DNA from 3 places in the Micromonospora rhizosphaerae genome. Region 3 is predicted to be linked to each of the others. Evidence: riboswitches for the same ligand, from Rfam matches in the RefSeq annotation. Region 3 holds a riboswitch; each other region holds the start of a gene.
The links. A riboswitch is a leader RNA that binds a small molecule or an ion and turns the genes downstream of it on or off. The one in region 3 is predicted to bind cyclic di-AMP.
Positions count from the first base shown of each region.

Region 1: it holds a riboswitch for cyclic di-AMP, as region 3 does, so the genes downstream of both, GA0070624_RS04805 (C40 family peptidase) here and GA0070624_RS07095 (coiled-coil domain-containing protein) in region 3, are expected to answer to the same signal.
Region 2: it holds a riboswitch for cyclic di-AMP, as region 3 does, so the genes downstream of both, GA0070624_RS30385 (coiled-coil domain-containing protein) here and GA0070624_RS07095 (coiled-coil domain-containing protein) in region 3, are expected to answer to the same signal.

Region 1 covers NZ_FMHV01000002.1:989,115-995,913, reverse strand. The annotation lists gene GA0070624_RS04840 (RNA polymerase sigma factor) at 121-609, shown strand; gene GA0070624_RS04835 (hypothetical protein) at 602-1,306, shown strand; gene GA0070624_RS04830 (iron chaperone) at 1,613-2,062, shown strand; tRNA gene GA0070624_RS04825 (tRNA-Gly) at 2,360-2,433, opposite strand; partial or broken gene GA0070624_RS04820 (zinc metalloprotease) at 2,737-2,919, shown strand; gene GA0070624_RS04815 (pyridoxamine 5'-phosphate oxidase family protein) at 2,992-3,552, opposite strand; gene dcd (dCTP deaminase) at 3,649-4,227, shown strand; gene GA0070624_RS04805 (C40 family peptidase) at 4,296-5,330, opposite strand; cyclic di-AMP (ydaO/yuaA leader) riboswitch at 5,343-5,478, opposite strand; gene GA0070624_RS04800 (C40 family peptidase) at 5,769-6,785, opposite strand.
Region 2 covers NZ_FMHV01000002.1:6,463,610-6,470,408, forward strand. The annotation lists gene GA0070624_RS30370 (alpha/beta fold hydrolase) at 1-371, shown strand, start outside; gene GA0070624_RS30375 (HelD family protein) at 491-2,608, shown strand; gene GA0070624_RS30380 (cation diffusion facilitator family transporter) at 2,709-3,623, shown strand; cyclic di-AMP (ydaO/yuaA leader) riboswitch at 3,735-3,869, shown strand; gene GA0070624_RS30385 (coiled-coil domain-containing protein) at 3,874-4,935, shown strand; gene GA0070624_RS30390 (hypothetical protein) at 5,059-5,565, shown strand; gene GA0070624_RS30395 (SRPBCC family protein) at 5,581-6,051, opposite strand; gene GA0070624_RS30400 (5'/3'-nucleotidase SurE) at 6,150-6,677, shown strand; gene GA0070624_RS30405 (STAS domain-containing protein) at 6,726-6,799, opposite strand, start outside.
Region 3 covers NZ_FMHV01000002.1:1,454,276-1,461,074, forward strand. The annotation lists gene GA0070624_RS07085 (helix-turn-helix transcriptional regulator) at 61-402, opposite strand; gene GA0070624_RS07090 (carbonic anhydrase) at 631-1,305, shown strand; gene GA0070624_RS07095 (coiled-coil domain-containing protein) at 1,387-2,406, opposite strand; cyclic di-AMP (ydaO/yuaA leader) riboswitch at 2,411-2,541, opposite strand; gene GA0070624_RS07100 (YibE/F family protein) at 2,696-4,033, opposite strand; gene GA0070624_RS07105 (DUF6153 family protein) at 4,253-4,708, shown strand; gene GA0070624_RS07110 (DUF305 domain-containing protein) at 4,798-5,436, shown strand; gene GA0070624_RS07115 (metal-sensitive transcriptional regulator) at 5,488-5,787, opposite strand; gene GA0070624_RS07120 (heavy-metal-associated domain-containing protein) at 5,935-6,144, shown strand; gene GA0070624_RS07125 (hypothetical protein) at 6,179-6,799, shown strand, end outside.

The DNA.
Region 1 (6,799 bases), 470 kb from region 3:
TGGATCTACCTTGGCCGGCCGGTGGAGTCTTACGCGGACGCGTGCGCCCTGTGCGACGGCGAAATCAAGTTCGTCCTGGAGGATCGCAACGTTGTGACCCGGCCCTGCGTGTAGTCGTCGATGACGGACTTCGACGACTTTTACGCGGCGCACTACGCCGACCTGACCGTGCAGGTCTACGCCTACTTCGGCGACCGGCACGAGGCGCAGGACGTCGTCCAGGAGGCGTTCTGCTGGGCGCTCGCCCGGTGGCGGCAGGTCTCCGGCTACGACGACCCCGCCGCCTGGGTCCGTCGGGTCGCCTGGAACCTCGCGACCAGCCGCTGGCGGCGGATCCGCACGATGCGGGCGTTTCACCTCCGGGAGCGCGGTGAGCCGGTCGTCGAGGGGCCGGGACCCGACCGCATCGCGCTGGTAGAGGCCCTGGCCTCGCTACCGGCCGCTCAGCGCCGGGCGATGGTGCTGCGCTACCTCGCCGACCTTCCGGTCGCCGAGATCGCCGACCGCGAGGGGGTGCCCGAGGGCACCGTCAGGTCATGGCTGCACCGCGGTCGCACCACGCTCGCCGTGCGGCTCCGCCCCGCACACACGGAGGTACCGCATGCCTGAGGAACTCACCGAGGAGCAGACCCGGGAGGCCTTCGCCCTCCTGCGCGCCGAGGCGCTGACGCACATCCGCCCACCGGGAGCCGCGGAGGCGCTGCGGGCGGTACGCCGTCGCCGCCGCACCGGCGTGGCCGCGGTCGCCGCCGGCGTGGGGCTCGCGGTGGCCGGCGGCGCCGCGGTGGCGAACCTGGTCGACGCCGACCGATCCGCCCCGCCGCCAGCGGCAGCGAGCCCCTCGCCGTCCCCGTCGGCGCTGTCCGCGGCCCAGCTCGACGACCTGGCGTCCGCAGCGGCCGCCGCGCTCGGGACCAAAGACGTGGACAACAGGAAGCCCAGGAGTGAGGGCAAGGGGCCGATCATCATGAGCGGCGGGGGGCCCGTCCTGCGCGGCGACCAGGGCATCAGCGGCACCGGGTACAGCGAGAACAAGACCGGCGTCTACGTATTCGAGGTCCTGTGCGTCGGTGAAGGGACGCTTCGTGCGCGCTTCTGGGCCGGAACCTCGACCGCGAACGCGGCCGGGAGCCGGCCCACACCCCCGCCCAACTCCCCCGACCTGCAGGTGCCCTGCGGCGACGAGCCGACGCCGGCCACGGCCAGCGTGCGCGCGCCCTGGCCGGAACGGGTCTACGTCTCGATCGAACCCGACCAGGCGGCCGTCGGGCGCGCCGCCTACGCCTCCCTCGTCCGCGTACCGTAGCTCCGCGGCTCAGAGGCAGAGCTTGCCGTTGGGGAACAGGTCGACGAACAGGCAGTGTCGTCGGTGGACGCCTTGTCCTCCGTCGACTGCTGCGCGACATTCGTCCGCCAGTTGATCTGCGACACCTCAGCGCGCCGATCGCGGCAGACCCGACCGATCCCTCAGTGAAGAGCGCCGCTACTCATACGCCTCGGCTGGCCCCGATCCGATCAGGAATCGAGAAGCGCCAGGGTGTCGTCGGGCCTAGCCTTCCTTGAAGATGGCCGGCACCGCGCCGAGCCTTGAGCGTCGAAAGGCAGCCCGGAAATGCCCGCGAAGAATTCCAAGACCGAGTCCGACGGCTTCAGCGCCGAGGAGCGTGCCGCGATGAAGGAGCGCGCCGCCGAGCTGCGGGCCGAGGGCAAGAAGGGTGCCAAGAAGGCCGACGCGCTGCAGGCGGTCCTAGACAGGATCGCGGAGATGGCGCCGGAGGATCGTGCGCTCGCCGAACGCGTGCATATGGCGGTGACCGCTACCGCCCCGGAGCTGTCGCCAAAGACCTGGTACGGGATGCCCGCCTACGCGAACGCGGACGGCAAGGTCGTCGTCTTCTTCCAGGACTCGGGCAAGTTCAACTACCGGTACTCGACCCTGGGCTTCCAGGACGCGGCCAACCTCGACGACGGGGACCTGTGGCCGGTGTCTTACGCGCTCCAAAAGTGGAGCCCCGTGGTAGAGAAGAAGGTCGTCGAGCTGGTGAAGGCTGCGGTCTCCTGACTGTTGCTCGCGATCGCCGCGCGTGGCGCTCGGTTAGCGGTGCGGACGGCTCCGCCTCAGCACCCGCCGTCACGACCCTCCGAGCCACATCTCTGAGCGCTTTCTCGAATGCAGCCACGCGTGAAGGACAGGCACCGACAGCGGTCGATGAGTGCGTGTGACCTGCGGAAAAATCGGATCGCACCACTGGCATCGGGTGGCCAGCCTATGGCCCGTGGATGGCCCGGCACCGGAAAGGTGATTTCCCACAAACCGAAGGCCCCGGCCTGGGACTCGTCCTGGCCAGGGCCTTTCGTGTGGAGCGGGTGACGGGAATCGAACCCGCACTGTCAGCTTGGGAAGCTGATGTTCTGCCATTGAACTACACCCGCAGGCGGCACCACTGTACCTGACGTCACCGCCTCCCTGCACCCAGGCACCCCCGGCGCGCCCACACCCGGCTCCGCCTGCGACGGAACCCGGCCTGACCCGATCTTGAGTCACCGTCATGCGCCGAAGTGACAGAAAGTTTCCCTGCGGCAATATATGGACGTTCTCAAATGGATTCATCGGCTGTGACGTCTGCCACACGTTCTCCGACCCGGCGCGACATGTCCCCCGTTCGCGCCGGCAGAAAGAGGTGGGCCCATGGGACTCCGTCCCAACCTGCTGACCCGGCGTGCCGCCAGCGTCGCGTCGACGACACCCCGGCGGAGGCGTCGCCCGCGTTCGAGTGCCCGGCGGGGCGGGACACCTGCACCACGCCCCGCCTCGACCCGATCACCAACTTCATGGACTACACCTACGACTCGTGCATGCACCAGTTCACCGTTGGGCAGGCGAGCCGGATGCTGACCGCGTGGAACGGCTACCGCGCGGCCGTAACGCGACGTACCGCAGCCGGTGCCGGCTCCGTCAGACGACGGGGCCGGCACCGGCGTCTTGCGGCCTCAGGCGGCGGGTCGGCGGGTGTCGAAGCCGTGCCGGCCGCGCAACCGACCCTCCGGCCCGGCCGACGGCCGGGTCGCTCGGGCGGCCGCGCGGGGATCGAGCCACACCTGCACCGCCGGCCGACCGGAGCGGCCTCCCTGGCTGGCCGGGCCGGCCTGGTCACGGCGGGCGAGCATCGCCACGTCGACCGTGAACTCGAAAAGCCGCCAGTCGACCTGCGGCGCGGCCCGGCCGGTCGCGGCCACCCGCGCCACCCGCGCCTGGTCGGTGACCGGGCGGGCATGACCGGCGACGTACGCCTCGTCGTCGGTCTCCTCGGGCGGGAACGAGTGCAGCGCGTACCGACCGTCGCGTTCGAGGTCGCGGCGCTTGGGCGAGTCGATGACGAAGCAGAAGAGCCCCTCATCGGTGATGACCGGGGAGACCGGGTGGACCCGGGGGCCGCCGTCCGGGCGGACCGTGGCGAGATAGCCGAAGCCCGGCCCGTACTGCTGCATGAGAAGGCGGATCTCGTCAGCGAGTCGGGGCTCGTCGGCGGCGAATTCGGACCAGGAAGCCATGTGGACAGTCTATCGAACATATGTACGAGAGGCGAGCGAGACGCGCCAAGTCATCCGCTCCGGTGAGGGCATCCGGCACCGCGCTATGGTGTGCGAATGCTGCTCTCCGACCGGGACCTCGTCAGCGAGATCAAGGCGGGCACGCTCGCGTTGGAACCCTTCGAACCCATGCTGGTGCAACCGTCCAGCATCGACGTACGCCTGGACAGGCTCTTCCGGGTCTTCAACAACCACCTCTACACGCACATCGACCCCGCCGTGCAGCAGGACGACCTGACCTCGATGGTCGAGGTGCCGGAGGGCGAAGCGTTCGTGCTGCACCCGGGCGAGTTCGTGCTCGCCTCGACGCTCGAGGTGATCTCGCTCGGCGACCAGCTCGCGGGTCGCTTGGAGGGCAAGTCCAGCCTGGGCCGGCTCGGGCTGCTCACCCATTCCACCGCCGGCTTCATCGACCCGGGCTTCTCCGGGCACGTCACGCTGGAGCTCTCCAACGTGGCGAACCTGCCGATCACCCTCTGGCCGGGGATGAAGATCGGCCAGCTCTGCATCTTCCGGCTCTCCTCGCCGGCCGAGCACCCGTACGGCTCCGCCATCTACGGGTCGCGCTACCAGGGGCAGCGCGGGCCGACACCGAGCCGCTCCTGGCAGAACTGGCGCACCTGGCCAACCCGCTGACCCCGGCACGCGTTAGCAGGGGCCCCTTCCTCGGCATGAGACGTTAAGAGGGGACCCCTGCTTGCACCTCAGCTCGGGTGGCCGTAGCTGTTGATCGGGCCGTCGTCGATGCGCTTCATCTTGATCGGCACGCCGGCCTGGGAGGCGTGCACCACCCAGCCGTTGCCGACGTACATCCCCACGTGGTGCAGGTCGCTGTAGTAGAAGACCAGGTCGCCGACGCGCAGGTCGGCCCGACTCACCCGGGCGGTCACCGCCCGCTGCTGCCGGGCGTTGTGCGGCAGTGAGACGCCGGCCTTGGCCCAGGCGGCCATGGTCAGGCCGGAGCAGTCGTACGAGTCCGGACCGTCGGCTCCCCAGACGTACGGCTTGCCGATCTGGGCGCAGGCGAACTTCGCCGCGATGCCGCCGGGGCCGGAGACGTATTCCGAGGGGCAGGGGGCGGGCCGCAGCGGACCGGCGCCGCCGCTGCCGTACACCTTGAGCCGGAGCTTCTGCAGCCGGTCGATCTCGGCGTTGATCTGCTTCTTCTTCGCCGCCAGCTGGGCCTCGGTGCGGGTGAGCTGGGCGATCATCTCGTCCAGCGGCTTCTTCTTGGCGGCCAGCTGGTTGCGCAGGTCGAGGACGTTCTGTACCTGCTGCTGCTGCCGGTGAGCGAACCGGTCGAGCAGTTCGAGGCCCGTGACCACGTCACTCGGCGACCGGCTGCCCAGCAGCGCGTTCACCGTCGAGACGCTCTCACCCTTGTACGCCTCGGCGGCGAGGCCACCGACCTGGCCCATGGCGAGGTCAACCTGAAGCTGCAGCGGCGCGATCTGCTTGGCGAGCACGTCCGCCTGCTTCCGCTTGCGGGCGAGGTCCTGACGTGCGGCGTTGTGCTGCTCGATGATCGGCTCGAGCTTGTTCCAGTCCTGGTCGATCTGGCGCTCGATCTCGGCGATCGACGGCTCGGCATGGGCCGCCGTGGCGCCGCCGGTCAGGATGACGGCGATGCCGGCCAGGGCGGCGAGGGCGGTGGTGAAGCGGGACCAGCATGAACGCGGCGCAGCCGCGACCCGGTCGATCGACCGGACCGACGGTGGCCACGGGGCATGATGTGCCACCGGGCTCCGTACTCCTTCTTCGCTGACCGCCTACCGGGTTAGCTGACGGGTTCGGGCGAGAAGGGAGCCGCCCTACCGCACTGCTGCGGATTCACCCCAGGTACCTGGGTCCCCGGCTCGCCCGGAGGCGACTCGGCGGTGTCGGACCGTCACCGCCCGGGTGGGCGGTGCTGCTACCGGTCGACGATGAATCAGAGTAGAGACGGTCGTTATCGATCCGCAACTCGCGACGCCATGACACTCCGTACGCACTTTCCACGCCCTCTGAAGGTTTCCTTCACGCAACATCATTAACCGGTAAGCTATTGACCGGAACGGGAACCTGGACGACGTACAGATCCTGCCGGCCTCGGTGGGCGCGCCGCAGTAGTCACCGGTCCACAGGACGAAGGCCCCCGGTCGAGCGACCGGGGGCCTTCATCGTCGTGGCGGCCGGGATCAGGTGACGCGGCGGAAGCCGGCCACCGGCATGTAACTGATCTTCGACACCTGGACCGGCTTGCCGGTCCGGGGCGCGTGCACCATCAGGCCGTTGCCCAGATAGAGGCCCATGTGGTGCAGGTCGCTGTAGAAGAACACCAGGTCACCCGGACGGGCGTCGGAGCGGGAGACGGCCCGCCCCTCGTTCCACTGGTCGCCGGTGTGGTGCGTCAGGTAGATGCCGGCCGCCTTGTAGGCGTACTGGGTGAGGCCGGAGCAGTCGAACGAGTCCGGGCCGTCGGCACCCCAGACGTACGGGTCGCCGACCTGGGCGCAGGCGGTCCTGATCGCGATCCGCGCGGCGGAGCTGACCACGCCGTCGATGGCGGGGCAGCCCTCGACCCGCACCGAGGTCTTCGGCAGCATGGCGGTCAGCCGCTTGATCTCGGCGTTGATCGCGTTCTTCTTCGCCGCCAGCTCGGCCTGCTGCTTCTTCTGGGTGGCGATCAGCTCGTCCAGCTTCCGCTTCTGCCGGTTGTACTTGTCGCGGATGGCGAGCACGCCGGCGACCTGCTTGTGCTGCTCGGCCGCGAGCCGGTCGAGCATGGTGAGCTGCTCGGCGAGCGTGCCGGGCCTGGTGGTCACCAGCAGGGCGCCGATCTCCTGCGACGGGCCATCCTTGTAGTAGTGGGCGGCGATGTCGCCGACCCGGTTCAGGGCGAGCGCCGACTCCAGCTCGAGGGGCGCGATCTTCTTCTGCAGGTCCGCCGACCTCTTCTGGTTGGCCTTGAGCTGGGCGCGGATCTTGTTGTAGTCCTCGATGGTGGGCTCGAGCTTCTCCCACTGCTTGTCGATCATCGCGTCGATCTCGTCCACCGAGGGCGCTGCGTGCGCCGGAGCGGCCACGAGCCCGGCACCGACCGCGACGGCCGCGACCAGGGTGAGCAGACGATGTACGACCCGGCGCACACCGACCGGTCGGACGCGCGGCTGACTCGGGGCGTGACGATGGAGGGGCATGGTTGCCACCGGCACCGACTCCTTTGCAA
Region 2 (6,799 bases), 5.0 Mb from region 3:
ACATCCGGCTGGTCACCTCCGCGGTGGCCCGTGCCTCGCTGCGCTCGATCGGCGGGTTCCGCGCCTCCATCGGGGCCCAGCACCGGCTGGACACCCTCGCCGAGCTGGCCCACCTACCGGCCGCCGCGCTGGTCGGCGACCGGGACCGGCTCACCCCGCCGCCGTGCGCGGAGTCGATCGCTGCGGCGCTGCCGACCACCGAGCTGACCGTCTGCCCGGGCGCCGGGCACATGCTGATGATGGAACGGCCGGACGAGGTCAACGCGGCGCTGACCGGGGTGCTCCGGCAGGTGCTGGAGCGGCCCGGCCTGGGCGGCGCCCGCACCGGGACCGGGGACGCACCGGCTGCCGGGGTGGGAACGGCCGGATAACGGGCAACCGGGACGGGGTGTTCCGGGAACCGGCATGGCCCTCGCGAGGGCTGACGTGCTGGCCCGTACCCTCATTCAGCGCGTCATGCCCCACCGCCGTGACCACAGGAGCCACCCCGTTGACCGACCAGACCACCCTGGACCGCGAGATCGCCGTCGAACAGCGGCATCTCGACCGGGTGTACGCCCGCCTGGCCGAACTGCGTCGGTCGGCCGCCGACGCCGAGCGGGAGGGCTACCGGCTGGCCCGGGTCGGCAACTTCGGGGCGCTGGTCGAACGGGACGCGATGGTCTTCCACGCGGCGCAGCGCCGGCACGTGCTGGAGGCCGAGCACGAGGGGCTGGTCTTCGGCCGGCTCGACCTGAGTGCGGGTCAGGTGCTGCACGTGGGACGGCTCGGGGTGCGCGGCGAGAACGCCGAGACGTTGGTGGTGGACTGGCGGGCACCGGCCGCCGCCGCCTTCTACCAGGCGACGCCGGCCGAGCCGTTGGGCGTGGTGCGGCGACGCACCATCCAGTCCTCCGCCGAGAAGGTGACCCGGATCGAGGACGACCTGCTCGATCCCGCCGCAGCGCCGCCGGACATGGCGGTGGTCGGCGACGGGGCGCTGCTGGCCACCCTGTCCCGCGCCACCGGCCGGGGCATGCGCGACATCGTTGCCACCATCCAGCGCGAGCAGGACCAGGCGATCCGCTCCCCCGGCTCCGGAGTCACGATCGTCTCCGGCGGCCCGGGCACCGGCAAGACCGCGGTGGCCCTGCACCGGGCCGCGTACCTGCTCTACTCCGACCGCAACCGGTACGCCGGCGGCGGGATCCTGGTGGTCGGCCCGTCCACCGTCTTCGTCCAGTACATCGCCTCGGTGCTCCCCTCGCTCGGTGAGGAGAACGCCACCCTGCACTCGCTCGGCTCGCTCTTCCCCGGCATGTCCGCCACCCGGACCGACCCGCCCGAGGTGGCGGCGGTGAAGGGGTCGCTGCGGATGCGCCGGGTGCTGGAGCGCGCGGTCCGGGACGCGGTGCCGGACTCGCCGGAGGAGCTGCGCCTGCTCTACCGCGGCGAGCTGCTCCGGCTGGAGCGCCGGGAGCTCGACGGCATCCGGGACCGGGCACTGCCGAGGGGCGCGCGCCGCAATGAGGTGCGCCGCGCCGCCTTCGACGCCGTCCTCTCGGCGCTGTACGCACAGGCCCGCCAGCTGCGCGTCGGCCGGCTGCCGGAGCAGCGCGCCTTCGAGGACGAGATCATCGAGCGGCCCGAGTTCCGGGAGTTTCTCAAGGCGTGGTGGCCCCGGCTGCACCCTCGGCACGTGCTCGGCTGGCTGACCCGCCCCGACCGGCTACGCCGGTACGCGGGCGGCATCCTCGCCGGCAGCGAGATCCGGCTGCTCTCCGCCGCGTACCGGAGCCTGGACACCGAGGGGCTGACCATCGCCGACATCGCGCTGCTGGACGAGTTGGACGCGCTGCTGGGCAAGCCGGTGCAGCGGGCGAAGCCCAGGCGCGACCCGTTCCAGCTCGCCGGTGGCGTTCGCGAGCTGAGCACCTTCGCCGACCGGCAGCGCGCGGCCCGGGCCGCGGCGCGGGAGCGGCCGGCGGACTACCGCGAGTACGCGCACGTGGTGGTCGACGAGGCGCAGGACGTGTCGCCGATGCAGTGGCGGATGATCGGCCGGCGGGGCCGGCTGGCGTCCTGGACGGTGGTGGGGGATCCGGCGCAGACCGCCTGGACCGGCGACGCGGAGGAGCTGACCCGGGCCCGGGACCAGGCCCTCGGCCGGCGCCGCCGGCACCAGTTCACGCTGACCACCAACTACCGCAACTCGGCGGAGATCTTCGCGGTCGCGGCGGCGGAGATCCGCCGGCTCTACCCCGAGCTGCCGCTGCCCACCGCGGTCCGCTCCACCGGTGTGGCACCCGTCGAGCGGACCGTGCCGGCGGCCGAGCTGCCCGCGGCCACGGTCGAGGCGGCGGGCACCCTGCTCGGCGAGGTCGAGGGGACGGTCGGCGTGATCACGCCGGTGCCGCGTCGGGACGAGGTGGCCGGCTGGCTGGGCGAACTGGGCGGCTCCCGGCTCCAGGTGGTGACGAGCCTGCAGGCCAAGGGCATGGAGTACGACGGCGTCGTGCTGGTCGCGCCGAGCGAGATCCGGGCCGATCCGGGGTCCGGGGTGCGGACCCTCTACGTGGCCCTCTCCCGCGCCACCCAGCGCCTCACCACGATCGACCCGGTCACCTGATCGGGGGCCTGGGCCGGGTGGGCAGCGGGCAATCACTTGCATATATAGCGATGTGAACATAGATTGGATCGGGCCCGGGCGAAGGACGGAGGGTGTGGGCGTGGGCGCAGGTCATGGGCACCACGGCTCGGTCACCAACGCCGCACAGCGCCACCGTGGCCGGCTCTGGGGCGCCTTCGGGCTGCTCACCGCCCTGATGCTGGTCGAGGCAGCGACCGCGTTCGCGACCGGCTCGCTGGCCCTGCTCTCCGACGCCGGGCACATGTTCACCGACGTGCTGGGCATCGGCATGGCGCTCGCCGCGATCACCGCGACCCGGCGCGCCGACACCGACCCCCAGCGCACCTTCGGGCTCTACCGACTGGAGGTGCTGGCCGCGCTGGCCAACGCGGTGCTGCTCGGCGGCGTCGCGGTCTACGTGCTGATCGAGGCGGTACGCCGGTTCGGTCAGCCACCGGAGGTGCTGGCCGGGCCGATGCTCGCGGTGGCGCTGCTCGGCCTGCTGGCCAACCTCGCCGCCTTCGCCCTGCTGCGCGGCGGCGCGCAGGTGAGCATCAACCTGCGCGGGGCCTACCTGGAGGTGCTGGGCGACCTGCTCGGCTCGCTCGGGGTGATCGCCGCGGCGCTGATCATCGCGCTCACCGACTGGTGGTGGGTCGACCCGCTGGTGGCCGTTGCGATCGGGCTGTTCATCCTGCCCCGCACCTGGCGGCTGGGGCGGGCCGCCGTCCGCATCCTGGTGCAGGCCGCCCCGGAGCACCTCCAGGTGACCGCGGTGCACGACCGGCTGGCCGCGGTGCCCGGCGTCGCCGAGGTGCACGACCTGCACGTCTGGACGCTGACCTCCGGGATGGAGGTGGCCTCGGCCCACCTCACCATCGCTCCCGGGGCGGATCTGGGCGAGGTGCTGGCCGCCGCGCGGACGGCCCTGCACGAGGACTTCCAGATCGATCACGCCACGTTGCAGATCGAGCCCGGAGCGTCGCCCGGGTCCTGTAGCGCCGTCGAGTGGTAATTAGGGCAAACTTAAATCTGCGTGGTTGTTGTCCATCAATGCCGGTTTCGTCCGGTCTCGCGCCGGTAGGCTCGGTCGCGGCCTCCGCCGAGCGGCGCCCTCCGGCGCCTGCGGTGGCCGTCGCCTAATCGCCCGCCTGCGGCGAGCCGGGGAACCACGTTCGTGGGGTGCATCCGCCTCAGCGCGGTAGGGATCTTCCGTCCCGAACCCGTCAGCTAACCCGGTCGGCGGCTGACGGAAGGACACCTGAATGCCATCAGTGGCACCCGTACGACGGACGGCCGCCCGATTGGCGGCCCTGCTCGTCGCGGCGCTCGCCCTCGGCGTCGCAGCCGCGCCGGTCGGCACCGCCGTGGCGGCTCCCCCGACCGGCCTGCTCGCCCCCGCTCCCGGTGGCGACGACGAGGGCGGCACCCCGGAGCTGCGGGCCCAGCTCGAGGCGGCCAGCAAGGGCTGGCTGGAGGCGAAGGCGGCGTTGGCCCGCTCGGTCAGCCGGCAGCAGCAGCTCACCGGCCAGCTCAAGACGATCGAGGCCGAGCTGAACGTCCGGGCCGCCAAGGTCGGTGAGATCGCCGGGGTCGCGTACCGGACCGGGCGGCTCAGCGCGGCGTCGGCCCTGCTCAACAGCGCCACGCCGGAAGGCTTCATGGACCGCGCGGCCGCGCTGGACCAGGTCGCCGCCAACGAGGACCGAGCGCTGCGCGACCTGGTCGAGACCCGGGACCAGGCCACCCGGACCCGGACCGCGCTGAACGTCGAGATCCAGCAACAGCGCAAGCAGGTCGCCGTGATGGCCAAGCGCAAGCAGCAGGCCGAACGCGCGCTGCAGGTGGCCAACAACCGGGCCGCCGGCGGCGCCACCCGGGGTACGTCCACCGCCAACGCCGATCCGGCCCCGCGCAACGCCGACGGCTCCTGGCCGCCGGAGTCGTGCAGCGTGAACGACCCGACCCCGGCGGACGGCTGCATCACCCCGCGCATGCTGCACGCGCTGCAGGAGGCCAAGGCGGCGGGCTTCACCCGGTACGTCTCCTGCTACCGACCGAGCGGGTCGGGCGAGCACCCGAAGGGCAGGGCCTGCGACTTCGCGGCGCAGCAGGACGGCTTCGGCGGAGTGGCCTCCGGCGGCGACCGGACCTACGGTGACAACCTGGCGGCGTACTTCGTCCGCAACGCCGACCCGCTGGCCGTGCTCTACGTGATCTGGTTCAAGCAGATCTGGCTGCCGAGCAGCGGGTGGAAGGCGTACAGCGGCGGCAACGGCGACCCGTCCAGCGACCACACCAACCACGTGCACGTCTCGGTCTACTGACCCCCGCGTCGGTGGCCCGCCCGATCCGGCAGGCCACCCGACACGGACTACGCCCCTGGACGTACGCGGGATGTCGCCGCCGGTGCCACGACGCGGCGGTGTCGGCGGACGAGCATCGGGGTCATGAGCCGACTCTCCCCCGCCGCCCGCAAGGCCCTGCTGACCCTGCACCTGGTCACCTCGCTCGGCTGGCTCGGCGCGGACCTGGTGCTGCTCACCCTGGGCATCGTCGGGCTGCGCGGCGCCGATCCCGCGGTGGTCTACCCGGCGGCGGGACTCGTCGTCACCTACCTCTTCGCGCCGCTGAGCGTGGTGGTCTGGCTGGTCGGGGTGGCGACCGCGCTGCTCACCCCGTGGGGGCTGCTGCGTTGGCGTTGGGTGCTGGTCAAACTCGTGCTCACCACCGTCATGCTCGGCCTGGTCCTGCTGCTGCTGATGCCGACCGTGCGTGGGCTCGGCGAGCTGGGTCCGGCGGTGACCACCCGCGACCGGCTCGACCTGGTGATCCCGCCGATGGTCTCCACCAGCGTGCTGATCGTGGCCACCGTGCTCTCCACCTACAAGCCGTGGGGTCGCCGCCGGGTCCGGGCCGGTGGGAACCGGCGGCCCGTGGCCGCGGGTCGGCCCTGAGCGACCACCGCCGGCTCAGCTCGCGGCGTCCGGGCCGCGCTCGAGGGCCGCGCCGAGCCGGGTGGCGAGCCCCAGATGGGCGGCCCGGGCCTGCCGGAAGGCGTACCCGAACAGGGGCGCCGGTGCGGAGAGGGTGATCTCGACGTCGATCCGGACCACGCCGGCCGGCTCGTCCTTGAACCGGGTGTGGTTGCGCACGGTGGTGGCGGGCCACTGCCGGGCCACGGTCACCACCTCGTCCTCGGTCGCGATCAGCACGTCGGCCTGGTAGGTGACCGGGAAGCGCAGCGGCCCGACCGCCAGCCGGTCGGTGATCGCGTAGCTGGCCAGCGCGCCGGGCCGGGGCGGCACCCGGCGGACCGCGACGACCAGCGGGTGCAGCTCGCCCTGGCGGGTCAGATCGCCGAGGAGCGCCAACGCGTCCGCCCGGGAGCAGCGCGCCTGGACGGTGTAGCTGAACGTGTCCCGGCTTAGCACCTCGTCCACCCCTCACCGTCGGCGGTCCGCCCGATCGTCCCGTACGCCGGCCGGCCAGGCAACGGCTGGCCGGACATGGCGGCTGCCGGGGCTGGACGATCTCCGGGATCAACCGGGGCGCGAACGCCGGCCGCGCGGTGCTGCACTCGGGCACGGTGGGCGCCGCGTTCACCGCCGCCGCGAACGGTTGCCGGGCGATGGCGGTCTCCCTCGACGTGCTCTCCGCCGGGGAGGCCACGGCCGCCAGCGGGGGCGCCGCGGTGGCGGCAGCCGTCCGGGTGCGCGACGCCGAACGCCACTGGTCCACGGCGGCCCGGGTCGCCCTCGACCTGCTGCCCCGGCTGCTGGCCGGGCCGGTGGAGAGCGTGCTCAACGTCAACGCGCCGGACCTGCCGCACGGGCGGCTGCGCGGGGTGCGCCAGGGCTCGCTGGCCACCTTCGGTCAGGTGCAGATGACGGTCGCCGAGTCGGGGCACGGCTTCGTACGCACCTCACTGCAGGAGCCCGGACAGGCCGCCCAGCCCGGCACCGGCCTCGCCCTGCTGGCCGACGGGTACGCCTCGGTCACCGCCGTCCGGGCGGTCACCGAGGTCTCCGACGTGGATCTCGCCAACCTCGGCGCAACGGATGACTGAGCCGCTCCGGCGGGATGCCCGGACGACGGTGGGGCGGACGAGGGGCGGTCAGGCGCCGGGAAGGACCTCGCGGGTGGCCGCGGCGAAGTAGGGCTCCGGGGCGCCGAAGAGGCCGAGCAGGC
Region 3 (6,799 bases):
GCCGATGGCCGGAGGCGCGCGGTCAGCGCCGGGCGGCGGACCGGTCCGGCCCGGCCAGCGTCAGGAGTTGACCGTGGAGTTGCCGATCGGCTCGCCGGTGAAGAGAGCGAGCAGGGCGCCCACCTGCTGGTCGGCTTCCGCGGGGTGGCGGAAGTGACCGCTCGGGTTGATCGTGTACTCGTTGCGCCGGCCCACCCGGGTCCGGCGCAGGTAGCCGCCGGCCTCGAGGTCGGCGACGATCGCCTGGGCGGCCCGCTCGGTCACCCCCACCTCGTCGGCGACGTCACGCAGTCGGGTGGTGGGGTTGCGGGCGATGGCGAGCAGCACGTGCCCGTGGTTGGTGAGAAACGTCCAGTTCCGGCTGCTCCCGTTCTCGCCTGCTGTCGTCGCCATGTCCGTCATCGTATGACCACCTGTCGGGTTTCCGGCCGTCCCCTCGCGCCGACGGTTCCGGGCCGTGTCGGCGATGCCCGGCGCGGCTCGGCTCGACCACATGGGCATCCGAAGCATGAAATGTATATCACGTAAATCTTGACGTGCCTTGGGCTTCGTGTGACGGTGAGTGGCGCGGCCGCCTCCGCTGCCGGCCGGGTTGACCAGGTCGTTTCGCGTGAGGGACGAGGTGAGGGGATGACCCCGACCACTCCGGAGCAGGCGCTCGCCGAGCTGCACGCCGGGAACCGGCGCTTCGTCACCGGCGTCCCGCGCCACCCCAACCAGGACGCCGGACACCGGGCGGCGGTCGCGGACGGGCAGCACCCCTTCGCGGTGATGGTCGGCTGCTCCGACTCGCGCCTGGCCGCCGAGATCATCTTCGACCGCGGCCTCGGTGACCTCTTCGTGGTCCGCACCGCCGGTCACACGGTCGGCCCGGAGGTGCTCGGCAGCGTCGAGTACGCCGTGACGGTGCTCGGCACGCCGCTGGTGGTGGTGCTCGGGCACGACTCGTGCGGGGCGGTGCAGGCCGCCCGGGAGGCGGTGGCCACCGGCACGCCCCCCGCCGGTCACCTTGGGGCGGTGGTGGACGCTGTCGTGCCCAGCCTGCGCCGGGCGGCCGAGGAGGGCGTCGAGGAGATCGACGGCATCGTCGACATCCACATCGCCCAGACCGTCGAGGCGTTGCTGGCCAACTCCACCGTGCTCGCCGAGCAGGTGGCCGCCGGGCGGTGCGCGGTGGTCGGCATGTCGTACCGGCTCAGCGCCGGCGAGGTGCGGACGGTGGCCACCGTGCCGGCCGGCGGCCGGACCGCGACGCTGCCCGGCCCGGCCGCGCCGGCCGACCGATCCGCCGCCGTCGCCGGCTGACCGCGGCCACCACACCCCCGGACGGACGAGGGGCCGTCCCGCGCGTCGGCGGGACGGCCCCTCGATCGGGTACGCCGTCGGTCAGAGCATCGACACGTGCACGTGGTCCGTGTGGTTCGACGGCCCGCTGTACGACCTCCAGCCGGTCGCCGGGAACCAGATCTGCCGATTCCAGATCACGTAGTAGACGCCGAGCCGGTCCGCGTTGCGGATCACGAAGGCGGCGAGGTTGTTGCCGTACATGCGCGTGTCGTTGTTGTGCCAGGGGGCGAACCCGCTCTTCTGCAACGACCAGTCGCAGGCGCGACCCTTCGGGTGCTCCCAGGGGCCACTGGGCCGGTAACAGCCGGCGAAGCGGTTGAAGCCGACCCGCCTGACCTCCTTGTACATGTGCAGCGTGCGCGGGGTGACGCAGCCGGAGGTGGTGGGGTCGTTCTCGCTGCACGACTGGGGACGCCAGTCCCCGTCGGCCGTCCGGCCGGGGCCGATCCGGGCGACCGGCGAAGTGGCCGAGACCAGGCCGCCGGTGAAGCCCAGCCCGCCGACCAGGGCGAGGGACTTCTCCGCGTCGCGCTTCTTGCGGGCCATCTCGTTGGTCAGCTTCTGCTGCTCGCGCAGCTCGGCCTCGACCGCCAGCTTGGCCTGCTCGGCGCGCCGCTTGGCCGCGTTCACCTCGGCGAGCTTCTGTGCGTTGACCATGTTCAGCTCGTCGAGCGCGGCCGCGCGCAGGACGAACGAGTCCGGGGTGTTGCTCTCCAGCAGCATGGTCACCGGCCCGATCCGGCCGGTCCGGTAGGACTGCGCCGCGATCTGGTTGACCTGCGGGCGGAGGGCCTCCAGCTGGTTCTGCGCCGCGTTCACCTCGAGCGCCAGCTGGAGCTGGCGCTGCTTGGACTTCGCCAGCTTCGCCTTGGCTTGGACGTAGCCGCGGTTGGCGGCCTCGATGACGTCGGTGATCAGTGGAGGGTCGTTGTCCTCCCCGTGCCCGGAGGGGGTGGGGGTCGAGGGCGCCGCGGTCGCCGGGGTGGGGCCGGTGACGATGGCGAACGCGGTGAGCACTGCCACCACGGGTGTCAACCAGCGGCGCAGGGGTGGCGTCACAGTGTTCCCTTCCGTCGACCGCCGACCGGGTTAGCTGCCGGGTTCGGGACGGAAGTGGCCCCTACCGCTGGCGCGGATTCACCCCAGGTACCTGGTTCCCCGGCTCGCCGTGCGGCGATTGGGCGGCGGCACCGCAGGCGCCGCTGCGCGCCTTCGGCGGTGACCGGCAGCGAGGTTACCCGAGAGTCCTCCCCGCGAGCTACGTCGGGAAGCCGACCAAAGGCGTGATTTCGCCATGGTGCTTCGTGACCGGCGTCGCGTTCGACCTGAGCGGTCACGCTGCGGAGTGTCACCATGCGACGTCCGTGCTCGTTTCCGGTCCGGGCCACCGGGCGGGGGCGGGCGGGGGCGGGTTTCCTGCCCGGCCGCTGAGCGCTTCCAGCGCGTCGTCCCGGTCCGCAGGGGGCCGGGAGGTCGGCGCCGTCGGCCGGTCGGCCACGACCCCGCCCCGACCGGCGGTGGTCACCAGGGCGGCCAGACCGGTGGTGAGCGGTACGGCGGCGATCAGTCCGAGGGTGGCCACGGCGCTCCGGACGATCTCCTGGGCCATGAACTCGGTGGTGAGGATCTCGCTCACCGCGCGCGAGTCGGCGACGAGCAGGAGCAGCAGGGGGAGCGAGGCGCCCGCGTACGCGAGCACGATGGTGTTGACCGTGGAGGCGATGTGTGCCCGGCCGACGCGGGTGGCCGCCCGGTAGAGCTGCACCCGGGACAGCCCCGGGTTCGCGTGCGCCAGCTCGGTGACGGTGGCCGCCTGGGTGACCGTCACGTCGTCCAGCACGCCGAGCGAACCGATGATGATCCCGGCCAGCAGGAGCCCGTGCAGGTCGACGTCGCGCTGGAACATCGACAGCGTGGTGGCGTCCTCGCTGCCGAACCCGGTCAGGTGGGTGGCGGCGGTGGCCAGGGTGCCGAGGACCCCGGTCAGCACCAGGCTGCCCAGGGTACCGAGGACCGCCACCGAGGTCTGCGCGGTGATCCCGTGGGTCAGGTAGAGCACCACGAACATGATCAGCGCCGAGCCGACGATCGCCACCAGCAGCGGCGGTTGCCCGGCGCCGATACCCGGCAACACGAAGCCCAGCAGGATGGCGAAGCTCGCGGCCAGGCCGGCCAGCGCGGCCAGCCCGCGCCAGCGGCCGAACGCGACGATGGCGACGGCGAAGAGCGCGGCCAGCCAGAACAGCTGCTTGCCTCGCTGGTGCTCGGCGATGTTGTAGCTCTTCGCCGCGGGGTCGGCCGGGTCGACCAGCTCCACCAGGATGATCTTGTCGCCGACCTGCACGGTGGGCGCGCCGGGGCCGGCGGGGACGGGGGCCTCCACCTGGCGGCCGGCGTCCGGGCCCTGCTCGACCTTGACGGTGACCGTCCCGCAGGGCCCCCGCGACCCGCCCGGGGTGCCCTCGGGCACCTCCGCCGCGGGCGGGCAGGGCTCGGTCAGCACCCGGGTGACCGTGCCGTGGTAGCGGGGCACGTCGGGGCCCTGCTCCGGCTCCGGGGTGTCCCGAGGCCAGAGCACCAGCGTGGCCAGCACGGTGATCACGAACAGCGGGACCACGGTCGCGAGGAGGATCCGTCGTACCCGGGGTGGGGCGGACGGAGCGGGACGGGAATGGTCGGCGCCCAAGGTGAGTCTCCCAACGATTCTCAGGCGGGTACGTGTCACCGGGCCGGTCGGTTCACCGGGCCGGGAGGCGCCGCGGTGAGGCGGTGGCCGGAGGGTCGTCGCCGGAATGGTAGCGAGCACGGCTCGCGGTCGCAGGCGACGCGGGCCGTGGCAGCGGCGATTCGCACCTAACGTCGGGACCGGGCCCGGCCCGTACGGCGGGCGGGCTAGCGTGGTGGCGTGGGTGTGCAGGCGGCGGTGTCGACCGGGCGGTGGGTCCGGCTCCTGCTGCTGCTCAGCACCCTGGTCGGGCTGGCCGCCATGCACACCCTCGGCCACGGCGCGCACGCGCCCGGCGGGCATTCGGCGGGCCACGCGGAGGCGCAGCACGGCGCCCGGCCGGCCGCCGCGCCGGACGAGGTCGGGATGACCGACGGCTGTGCGGCCGACGACTGCCGGCACGCCGCTGTGCTGCCGCTGGGCGACCTCGGCGACGACCCGTCCGGTTGGACCGTCTGCCTGGCCGTGCTGGGCGCGTTCGCGGTGGCGCTGCTGGTCGCCGTGCTGCTGCGGGCCCGGTCGCGCGTGGTCGGGCCGGCCCTCCGCGGGGCGCTCCGGCTCGCGGCGGGGCCGCGGGCCCCGCCGCCCCGGCCGTTCGGACTGCGCCTGGCGACGGCGTCGGTGCTGCGCAGATAGGACGCCCCGGCGCGGGTGGACGGCAAACGTCCGGTCACCCGCGTCCTGAATCCCGTCTGCGCACGTTCCGACACCGAAAGGTCTTCTTCGTGTTCACTCGCATCATCGCGCGTCGTGCCGCCCTGGCCGGCGTGACGGCCGTCGCCGCGCTCGCGCTGGGCGCCTGCGGCGGTTCCGACCACTCGACGTCCGGCTCCGGCCACGACATGCCGGGCATGGGCGGCACCGGCGCGCCCTCCGCGGGCGCCTCCGCGTCCTTCGGGGACGCCGACGTGATGTTCGCCCAGATGATGATCCCGCACCACCGGCAGGCCGTGCGGATGGCCGAGCTGGCCGATACCCGGGCCGCCGACCCGGAGGTCAAGAAGCTGGCCGGGCAGATCAAGGCGGCCCAGGCGCCGGAGATCGCCACCATGACCGGCTGGCTCGCCGCCTGGGGCCGGCCGGCCCCGTCGGCCGGCACCGGTCACGGGATGCCGGGGATGGCGCACGGCATGCCCGGCATGATGTCCGACGCCGACATGGCCAAGCTGGAGGCGGCGTCCGGCACCGACTTCGACAAGCAGTTCCTGACCATGATGATCGCCCACCACGAGGGCGCGATCACCATGGCGAAGGACGAGGTGGCCAAGGGCGTCAACCCGGACGCCAAGGCGATGGCCCAGCAGATCATCACCGCTCAGCAGGGTGAGATCGACACCATGAACAAGATCCTCGCCCGGCTCTGAGGCCGGCGCGCCGGTGCCCGGGCCCGCGACGCGGGCCCGGGCTGCCGGTGGTCAGCCGCGCTTCATCAGCCGGCCGACTGCGGCCATCATCTCGGTGGCCATCTCGTCGGCGCGCCCCTCGGCGGCGCCCTCGTGCATGCAGTGCCGGGCGTGCCCGTCCAGCAGGCCGAGGCCGACCTTGTCGAGGGCGGCCTGGATCGCGGAGATCTGGGTCAGCACGTCGATGCAGTAACGGTCGTCCTCGACCATCTTCTCGATGCCGCGGACCTGGCCCTCGATACGGCGGAGCCGCGCGAGCAGCTGGTCCTTGCTGGCCGTGTAGCCCCGGGTGGGGGTCGTCGGTGCGGTCATGAAATCCAGGATAGCGTACCCCTCGGGGGTATGGTACGGTCCTTGCTGCTGGCCGATACCCCCACCGGGTAACGGTGGCGACAATGGCAGCGGTCTCTCTTCCTGCTACCCCGGGGGGTATAGGATGGCCGCGAGAGGGGAGTTGCGATGGTCACCACCACGTACCAGGTGCAGGGCATGACCTGCGGGCACTGCGTCAACTCGGTCAGCGCCGAGGTCGGCGCGCTCCCGGGCGTCAGCGACGTCCAGGTGGACCTGGCCTCCGGCCGGGTCACCGTCACCAGTGAGAGCCCGTTGGACACGGACACCGTGCGCGCCGCCGTGGACGAGGCCGGGTACGACCTCGTTGGGGCGTGACGGGTCCGACGAACCGGAGAACTGAGGTACCACGATGAACACGGCGACGAAGCTGAGCGGCTTCGCCCTCGGCCTCGCGGCGGTGTTCGGCGCGGCGTACGGGGTCGGCCAGGTGGCCGGCCCCGTCGCACCCGCCGCCGAGACCCGCCACGACCCCACCGACGCCGGCCACTCCGACGGTGGCCACCAGGCCGGCGCCGCCACCCACCTGCCCGGCGGACTGCTCGTCTCCGACCGCGGCTACACGATGCAACCGATGGCCGCCCCGGCCGGAGGGTTCGCCTTCCGGATCACCGGCCCGGACGGCCGGCCGGTCACCGGGTACGAGATCGAGCACGACAAGCGGATGCACCTGATCGTCGCCCGCCGCGACCTCTCCGGCTTCCGGCACGTGCACCCGGAGATGGCCGCCGACGGCACCTGGCGGGTCGCCTCGCCACTCGCCGGGCCGGGCGTCTGGCGGGCGTTCGCCGACTTCACCCCCACCGGCGGGGAGTCGCTGACCCTCGGCGTCGACGTGACCGTCCCCGGCGCGCTGGACGCCCGGCCGCTGCCCGAGCCGGCCGCCAGCACCACCGTCGACGGCTACACAGTCACCCTCACCGGCGCCCCGCAGTCCGGCCGCACCGCCGAGCTGACCCTGACCGTGAGCCGA